One region of the Paucibacter hankyongi genome, then DNA from elsewhere that is predicted to be linked to it. Evidence: predicted binding sites of a transcription regulator. Region 1 holds the regulator's gene; each other region holds the start of a gene.

Region 1 (2,200 bases):
CAGTTCGGCCAGGCTCGGCGTGAGGTCGGATTGATCGGCCAGACGTGCGCGCACCTGCTCCATGGCAGCAAATCCCAGCGTCTTGACTTCGCGCGGCGTTTGATTCGCATAAGAGGCCAAGAGCGCTGCCAGCAGCTCTTGCAGCTCGGTTTCGCTGACGAGGCTGTTTTGTTCATGCTCCGCTGCAGCTAATGCTTCGAACACACGCGCAAAGCGCTGGGCCAGCTGCGGGTCTGACAAGACCGGCCGGCTCAGCTCCAGCCGCTGCGCCGCGGGCACGCCCAGATCCTGCGCCAGCTGCTGCATCAGCGCGGGCTCCAGATAAAGCATGCGCCATTGCCGTGCTTGGCCGCCGAGTGCTTCGCCGTCATGCACCTCGGCGGGGTTGACCGTGATCAGATCGCCAGCGGTGGCGTGAACCTGACCGCGGCCGCTGGCGCTGCGTTGCGCGCCGGCATCGATCAGGCCGATGCCATAGCCGTCATGCCAATGCCTGGGGTAACTGCGTGCGCTGACGGTGTGGGTGGCGTACAGGCCAGCCAGGGTGGCGGGAAGAATCCGTACCCGCTCCATGACGCTGCGGCTCAGCTGACCCGGCGCATGGTGGTGGTGCCGATCTTCATGCCTTCGCGGTACTTGGCCACGGTGCGGCGCGCGACCTGGATGCCTTGTTCTTCCAGCATGCCGGCGATGGCGCTGTCGGACAGCGGTTTGGCCGGGTTCTCCGCATCGATGAACTGCTTGATCAGCGCCCGCACCGCGGTGCTGGAGGCTTCGCCGCCGGCCTCGGTGCTCAGGCCCGAGCCAAAGAAATACTTCAGCTCGAAAGTGCCGAACAGCGTGTCCATGTACTTGGCGGTGGTGACGCGCGAGATGGTTGATTCATGCAGGCCCAACTCATCGGCAATCTCGCGCAGGACCAGTGGCTTCATCGCCAAGGCACCATGGGTGAAGAAGGCTTTTTGCCGCTCCACAATGGCTTGCGAGACCCGCAAAATGGTGTCGAAGCGCTGCTGAATGTTCTTGATGAACCAGCGCGCTTCTTGCAGCTGGCCACCGAGCGCGCTGTTGGTGATGCCGCCGCGCGTTTGGCGCAGGGCATTGGCGTACATCTCGTTGATGCGCAGCTTGGGCGCCACCTCGGGGTTGATGATGACGCGCAGCTCGCGGCCGACCTTGCGCACGATCACATCCGGAATCACTGCCGCCGCCATGCCGCGTGCAAAAGCCCGGCCCGGCTTGGGCTCCAGCGAGACGATCAAGGCCTGCGCTTCGCGCAGCAAGGCCTCATCGGCGCCGGTCAGTGCCATCAGTTTTTTGTGATCGCGCCGCGCCAGCAGTTCCAGATGGCGCTTGCAGATCATGATGGCGATCATCTGCGCTTGGCTGCGCGGCAGGGCGCGCAACTGCAATTCCAGGCATTCGGCCAGGTCCTTGGCACCGACACCGCTGGGCGTCATGTGCTGCAACCACTTCAGCGCGATGCGCAACTGGGCCAGCAGTTCTTCGTGCTCTTCCGGGTCATCGGCCGCGTCGGTCAAGGAGGCGGCGATGTCTTCCAGCGTATCTTCCAGATAACCGTCTTCGTTGAGCGATTCGATCAGCACATGCAGGGCCATGCGATCGGCGTCTGACAAGCTCATGCCGGCCATTTGCTGCACCAGATGCTCTTGCAAGCTGATCTCGCCGCTGGACTGGTCTTGGCGCTCGCCGTCTTCATCGCCGCCGCTGCTGCTATTGGCGGGCTGTTCGCGGATGCCGTCGAAGTCGTCACGCTCGGTGCCGTTCTCCCAGTCTTCGCGCTCGGTGCTGCCGAAGTCTTCGGCCTGAATCTCGGCCGGGCCTTCGCTGCCGCCGCCTACTTCTAGGTCGGCGCCGCTGTCTTCGGCGGCGGTGGCTTCACTGATGCTGCCGCGCATCTCGGCCAACTCGGGCGCGGCCACGCTGTAGTCCTCTTCGGTCTCCAGCAGCGGGTTCTGCGCCAGCATCTGGTCCACTTCCTGGTTCAGTTCCAGGGTCGACAACTGCAAGAGCCGGATTGACTGCTGCAATTGCGGCGTCAATGAAAGATGCTGGCTCAGCCGAACCTGTAGTGAGGGCTTCATCGTCTTTTGCCCCGCTACATGCGGAAGTTTTCGCCGAGGTAGACCTTGCGCACGTCGGCGTTGTCGACAATCTCGTCCGGTGTGCCTTCGGCCAG
Region 2 (2,200 bases), on a different contig from region 1:
AGCGCGAGTGAAATTTCGCCCGGTCGGGGCGGTGAGCCGCCGCCCACCAGCGCCACGCTGGAGGCGCTGTGGTGCGGGCTGCGCGTGACACGTTGGCCCCAGCGAGCCGGCTCGAATTGCCCGGCCAAACTCAACAGCGCGGCCGACTCCAGGGCCTCCTCTTCGTTCAGCGGCGGCAGCAAGCCACTCAGCCTTTGCGCCAGCATGGACTTGCCGGTGCCGGGGGGGCCCACGAGCAAGAGACTGTGAGCGCCGGCTGCCGCGATTTCCAACACCCGTTTGGCACCGGCCTGGCCTTTCACATCGCGCAGGTCGGCGGGGCTGGGCGGCTCGCCGCGGGGCAGGGGCCGGGCCGCTTGCAAGGTTTGCTCGCTGCCAGGTGTCAGGGCGGCCACCAAGTCGAGCAGGTGGGGTGCGCGCCAAACTTGTACGCCGTCCACCAAGGCGGCCTCGGCCGCACTGGCCTCGGGCAGGATCAGCGCGCGCCGCGACTGCTCGCGCCGCAGCGCCAAACTCATGGCCAAGGCCCCGCGGATGGGGCGCAACTCGCCGCCGAGTGACAACTCGCCGGCGCACTCGAAGCCGTCGAGCCGGCTGGCATCGATCTGCTCGCTGGCGGCCAGCAGGCCCAGCGCAATCGGCAGGTCAAAACGCCCACCTTCCTTGGGCAACTCGGCCGGGGCCAGATTCACCGTGATTCTTTTATTGTGCGGAAAGCTCAGGCCGCTGTTTTGCAGCGCGGCGCGCACGCGTTCGCGCGACTCTTTGACCTCGGTGTCGGCCAAGCCCACCAGCGTGAAAGAGGGGAGTCCGTTGGCCAGGTGCACCTCAACGCTGACCGGCGCTGCGGCCAATCCGTCCAGGGCTCGGCTGTGAACGATTGCCAGAGACATCTTGTGCGCCGCTTCTTGGCTCCACGCGGCCGCACCGTCGCGGGCCGCACTGTGCCCTGATTGTGCACTTCAAGGGGCTGCAGCGGTGACTGCACAGAAACGGTGCGCAGGCTCGGGTCGCCGAGTCGGTTGGATGGCCCAGTTTGGTGCGGTAACTGCCCGGCAGCCGCTCAAAACCGTCCGCCTTGCCGTGGTGTGGGGCTGAATTCGATTTGAGCGAGTTGGCACGAAAGCTGCTGAGGTAGAGACAAGTCCTTTTGAAACTCTCCTTCCGCCTCCCTCTCCATTCAATAGACAGGAACCTCGTGATGAAGTCGACTCTTGCTGCTTGTTTTGCTCTTGTGACCCTCGCTGCACTGCCCGTCGGGACGGCGCACGCCGAAGAGGCGGCCGCTGCACCTGCCGCGAGCCCTTTGTCCTTCAATATCAGCCTGGTCAATGAGTACCGTTATCGCGGCATCTCGCAGTCCCGCCTGGACCCGGCGCTGCAAGGTGGTGCTGATTACGCGTTCGAGAGCGGCTTCTACATCGGCACCTGGGCTTCGACCATCAAATGGATCAAGGACGCGCCTTACAACGGCGGCGCTTCGGTCGAAATCGACGTCTATGGCGGCTACAAGACGGAGATCGCCAGCGGCCTGACGCTGGACGTCGGTGCGCTGACCTACATCTATCCCAGCAATGATCTGAGCCCTAGCGCCAACACCACCGAGCTCTACACCGCGCTGAGCTTCGGCCCGCTGACGGCCAAGTACTCGCACAGCGTCACCAATCTGTTCGGCACCGCCGACAGCAAGGGCAGCGGCTATCTGGATGTGACGGCCAGTTTCGACGTCGGCGCTGGCTTCACGCTGGTCCCGCATGTCGGCTACCAAAAGGTCAAGAACAACAGCGCCGGCAGCTACACCGATTATTCGCTGACCCTGAACAAGGACTACGCCGGCTTCACCTTTGGCGCCGCCATCGTCGGCACCGACACCAAGGCCTATGTCGGCGGCCCCGGCTTGAAGAATCTGGGCAAAGACGGCTTTGTGGTGTCGGTCAAGAAGACCTTCTAAATCAAGAACCGAGTTACAGGAGATAGATGCAATGAAACTGATCACCGCCATCATCAAACCCTTCAAGCTGGATGAGGTCCGCGAGGCCTTGAGCGCCATCGGTGTGCAGGGCCTGACCGTCACCGAGGTGAAGGGCTTTGGCCGCCAAAAGGGCCACACCGAGCTGTACCGTGGCGCCGAATACGTGGTGGACTTTCTGCCCAAGGTGAAGATCGAAGCGGCCGTCGATGATGCGGTGGTGGAACAGGT
Region 3 (2,200 bases), on a different contig from region 1:
CTGATGGCGATACCTTGCGCGTCTTCTTGCAGCGCGGCGGTCACCACCTCGTCAACCGAGCGGTTGTGGCCCAGGTGGATGACCTCGGCGCCCATGCCTTGCAGGATGCGACGCATGATGTTGATGGCGGCGTCGTGGCCGTCGAACAGGCTGGCGGCGGTGACGAAGCGCACCTTGTTCGTCGGGCGGTAATTGGCCAGGGCTTTGGATTCGGCGGACAGGTCGGTCATCAAAGGTCTCCAGCGGCAGCCCACGGACGGGGCCGCCTTTTGTAGCAGCAAAACTTCGGCGATTCTAGGGCTTGATTGACGTTTACGTAAACGTCAAATCTATTTGAAATGGGCTGCGGCCAAGGCAAGAGCGTCGGTCTTCGCGTTGGAAAACTGACTCTGACCCCATTTTTGACGGGCAGGAGGCGGTGCGGGCATGATCTTTGCGTGATGGGCACTATCCATTGAGTCATCATGCAAAGCCCAATCCCTTCGTCTTCAAACCCTGAGCCTCAGCCTGGCCTGCGCGTGCTGCTGATTGATGATGGCGCGCACCGGGTGCAGCTGATTCAACAGGAGCTGGCGCGGCAGGGTTGCGATGTGGTGGGCGTCATCGAGCAGGCCACCTTGATCCACGACTGTGTGCTGCGTTTGAAGCCCGATGTGGTGATTGTGGACAGCGAATCGCCGACGCGCGATACGCTGGAAAACCTGGCCGCCTTGTCGGCCCAGCTGCCGCACCCGGTGGTCGTGTTCGCCGAAGATGGCAGCCATGACCCGATGCGGCGGGCCTTGAAGGCCGGCGTCAGCGCCTATGTGGTGGCCGGTTTGCAGCCCGAGCGCTTGGCCTCGGTGCTGCAGGTGGCGATTGCACGATTTGAGCAAGACCTAGCCCTGCGACAGGAGCTGAGCAAGGCGCAGGCGCAGCTGAGCGGCCGCAAACAGATCGAGCGCGCCAAGGGCATCTTGATGAGCGAAATGGGCCTGGACGAAGACGCCGCCTACAAGCGCATGCGGCGCTTGGCCATGGACCGTGGCGTGCCGCTGATCGAGGTGGCGGACCGCATCATTGAGGCGCAGGCCTTGCTTCGTTCGAGCTGAGTGCGTGGGCGCGCTCGCCAAGCCATGCACGGCAACATGCTGCGTCGCACCAAAGTGGCGCAAGTTTCTGGCACTTGGGCCTGCAAAACGTGCATGAGCATGGCAATGAAGGGCAAAAAGACCTGGCACGCTTACTGCTAATAAGACCTTGAGGCCCGCAACGGCGTGGGCCACATCAGTAAATCGTTCGACGGACAACGGCGTCCGACCACAGCTGCAGCTTTCCTTTGTGAAGCGGCAGCCGGTCGAGGCGCCGTTTTTGTTTTCTGACTGGAGATGTTGATGAGCAAGCCCCTGCAATCCAAAGGAGTGTTGATGAGCGCGGAACGTCGCAAATTGCTGGCCGGTGCGGCCGCAGGTCTGGCCGCCAGCCTGCCCGGTGGCGCTTGGGCCGCGGGCTCCGACAAGCCAGAGAAAGAAGAAGTGCGCATCGGCTTCATCCCGCTGACCGACTGCGCCTCGGTGGTGATGGCCTCGGTGCTGGGCTTCGACAAAAAGTACGGCGTCAAGATCGTGCCCACCAAAGAAGCCTCCTGGGCCGGCGTGCGCGACAAGCTGGTCAATGGCGAGCTGGACATGGCGCATTCGCTCTACGGCCTGATCTATGGCGTGCATCTGGGCATAGCCGGGCCGAAAAAAGACATGGCCGTGTTGATGACCCTGAACAACAACGGCCAGGCCATCACCCTGTCCAAGAAGTTGGCCGAAAAGGGTGCGGTGGACGGCGCCTCCTTGGCCAAGCTGATGGCCACGGACAAGCGCGAGTACACCTTTGCGCAAACCTTCCCCACCGGCACCCACGCGATGTGGCTGAACTATTGGATGGCGGCGCATGGCATCAACCCGATCAAAGACGCCAAGGTCATCACCGTGCCGCCGCCACAGATGGTGGCCAATATGCGGGTCGGCAATATGGACGGCTACTGCGTCGGCGAGCCCTGGAACCACCGCGCCATCGTCGATGGCATCGGCGTCACCGCGGTCACCACCCAGGACATCTGGAAGGACCATCCCGAGAAGGTCTTGGCCAGCAGCGGCGAGTTCGTCAAGAAGTACCCCAACACCGCGCGCGCCGTCATCATGGCCGTGCTGGAGGCCGGCCGCTGGAT
Region 4 (2,200 bases), on a different contig from region 1:
GTGTTGCGGTGGCATTGGCGCCACGCCTGATGACCATACCCGCCAAGCCGCCGCGGCTGCGCTGGGCCGAGAGCTGGCTTTGCATCCGCAGGCCAAGGAATTGATCTGGGAACGCATCCAGCAGATGGCGGCCGAGCAGGGCAAGCAGGTCGAGGCCGAGGACCCCGACACCTTGCGACGGTTCGAGATGGGCGTGTTCCCGCTGGGCGCCGAGATCGTGCCCAATCCCTTCAACAAGATTCCCGGATTCTCGGTCGGTACGGTGTACTTCATGCCCGGCTTCCCGGTGATGGCGCACCCGATGATGGCCTGGATCTTGGATCATCGTCATGCGGATCTGCACCGCGTCCTGGGCGTGCAAGAGCGCTCGATGATTGTGCAGAGCACCATGGAGTCCAGCCTGACGCCCTTGATGGTGGCGGTGGAAGCCGACTTCCCTGGCATCAAGGTCTTCAGCCTGCCCAGTGTGGATCATCCGCAGTGGGGTCGCCACATTGAATTGGGCGTCAAGGGCGAGGCGGGTCAACTCGATGCCGCCTACCTTGCACTGAAAACGGGCGTGATCCAGTTTGGTGCAACAATAAGCACCGAATTGGTGCGGTAGCGCGCGACGCTTTGCACCAAGTCGGGCGAGCTCGTGTTCAAAACTGTGATTTGAGTGCTGTTTTATGCCGCCGTGCAGCGCCATAATTCGCCCGCCTGCTTGGATGAGGGCGGTGCAGCGCAGCTTTGGTGCAGTTTTTGAACAGAGGCCCGAGATCTGGTCTTAAGTTGGCACACAAAGTGCTTGTTCTGGAGTGCGGCGCCTAGAGTTGCAGCGCGTGCCGAATTCATTCGAGTCCCCAAAAGTTTTTCCCGCTAGGAGTTTTTGATGGCCAAGACCGTCGCAGACGTGATCAAGATGGTGAAAGAGAACGAAGTCAAGTTTGTTGACTTCCGTTTCACCGATACCCGTGGCAAAGAGCAGCACGTGACCGTGCCCGTCTCGCACTTCGACGAAGACAAGTTCGTGTCGGGCCACGCTTTTGACGGCTCCTCGATCGCCGGCTGGAAGGGCATCGAAGCCTCGGACATGCTGTTGATGCCCGATCCGAACACCGCCAACATCGACCCCTTCTTTGAAGAGCCGACGCTGATCCTGTCTTGCGACGTGGTCGACCCGGCCGACGGCAAGGCCTATGAGCGCGATCCGCGCTCGCTGGCCAAGCGCGCTGAAGCCTATCTGAAGTCCTCCGGCCTGGGCGACACCGCCTACTTCGGTCCGGAGCCAGAATTCTTCATCTTCGACTCGATCCGCTGGGGCAATGACATGTCCGGCTCCTTCTTCAAGATCGAATCTGAAGAAGCCGCTTGGAACACCGGCAAGGAATACGAGCACGGCAATTCCGGCTATCGCCCGACCGTCAAGGGCGGCTACTTCCCCGTGCCTCCGGTCGACAGCGGCCAAGACATGCGCTCGGAAATGTGCCTGATCTTGGAACAGCTGGGCATCCCGGTTGAAGTGCATCACCATGAAGTGGCCAACGCCGGCCAAATGGAAATCGGCACCCGTTTCAGCTCGCTGGTGCAGCGCGCTGACTGGACCCAGCTGCAAAAGTACGTGGTGCAAAACGTCGCTCATGCCTACGGCAAGACCGCGACCTTCATGCCCAAGCCCATCGTTGGCGACAACGGCTCCGGCATGCACGTGCACCAGTCGGTTTGGAAGGATGGCAAGAACCTGTTCGCCGGCGACGGCTATGCTGGCCTGAGCGATTTCGCCCTGTACTACATCGGCGGCATCATCAAGCACGCCCGCGCGCTGAACGCCATCACCAACCCCGGTACCAACTCGTACAAGCGTCTGGTGCCTGGCTACGAAGCCCCGGTGAAGCTGGCTTACTCGGCCAAGAACCGCTCGGCATCGATCCGCATTCCTTACGTGGCTAACCCCAAGGGTCGCCGTGTTGAGGCACGCTTCCCCGATCCATCGGCCAACCCATACCTGTGCTTCGCAGCGCTGCTGATGGCCGGTCTGGACGGCGTGGAAAACAAGATCCATCCGGGCGAAGCCGCCACCAAGGATCTGTACCACCTGCCGCCGGAAGAAGACGCATTGGTGCCGACCGTCTGCCACAGCCTGGACCAGGCTCTGGAAGCCCTGGACAAGGACCGCGCGTTCCTGACCAAGGGTGGCGTGTTTACCGATGCCTACTTGGAT

The links. The regulator sigma-54, encoded in region 1, starts transcription at its own class of promoters, with help from an activator protein. The targets are predictions, from matches to a motif close to TGGCANGNAANCTGCTTT.
Region 2: WG899_RS05580 (TorF family putative porin) is a predicted target of sigma-54. The motif match lies at 1,116-1,133, and genes of this name have one in related genera.
Region 3: WG899_RS00280 (CmpA/NrtA family ABC transporter substrate-binding protein) is a predicted target of sigma-54. The motif match lies at 1,215-1,232, and genes of this name have one in related genera.
Region 4: glnA (type I glutamate--ammonia ligase) is a predicted target of sigma-54. The motif match lies at 773-790, and genes of this name have one in related genera.

What each region holds. Positions count from the first base shown of each region.
Region 1 covers NZ_JBBHJX010000005.1:15,383-17,582, forward strand. Annotated here, with positions in the region: gene WG899_RS09730 (AraC family transcriptional regulator) at 1-573, opposite strand, end outside; gene WG899_RS09735 (RNA polymerase factor sigma-54) at 585-2,105, opposite strand; gene lptB (LPS export ABC transporter ATP-binding protein) at 2,120-2,200, opposite strand, start outside.
Region 2 covers NZ_JBBHJX010000002.1:467,452-469,651, forward strand. Annotated here, with positions in the region: gene WG899_RS05575 (YifB family Mg chelatase-like AAA ATPase) at 1-893, opposite strand, end outside; gene WG899_RS05580 (TorF family putative porin) at 1,202-1,951, shown strand; gene glnK (P-II family nitrogen regulator) at 1,983-2,200, shown strand, end outside.
Region 3 covers NZ_JBBHJX010000001.1:67,029-69,228, reverse strand. Annotated here, with positions in the region: gene icmF (fused isobutyryl-CoA mutase/GTPase IcmF) at 1-230, opposite strand, end outside; gene WG899_RS00285 (ANTAR domain-containing response regulator) at 465-1,091, shown strand; gene WG899_RS00280 (CmpA/NrtA family ABC transporter substrate-binding protein) at 1,374-2,200, shown strand, end outside.
Region 4 covers NZ_JBBHJX010000004.1:113,315-115,514, reverse strand. Annotated here, with positions in the region: gene WG899_RS08770 (competence/damage-inducible protein A) at 1-604, shown strand, start outside; gene glnA (type I glutamate--ammonia ligase) at 872-2,200, shown strand, end outside.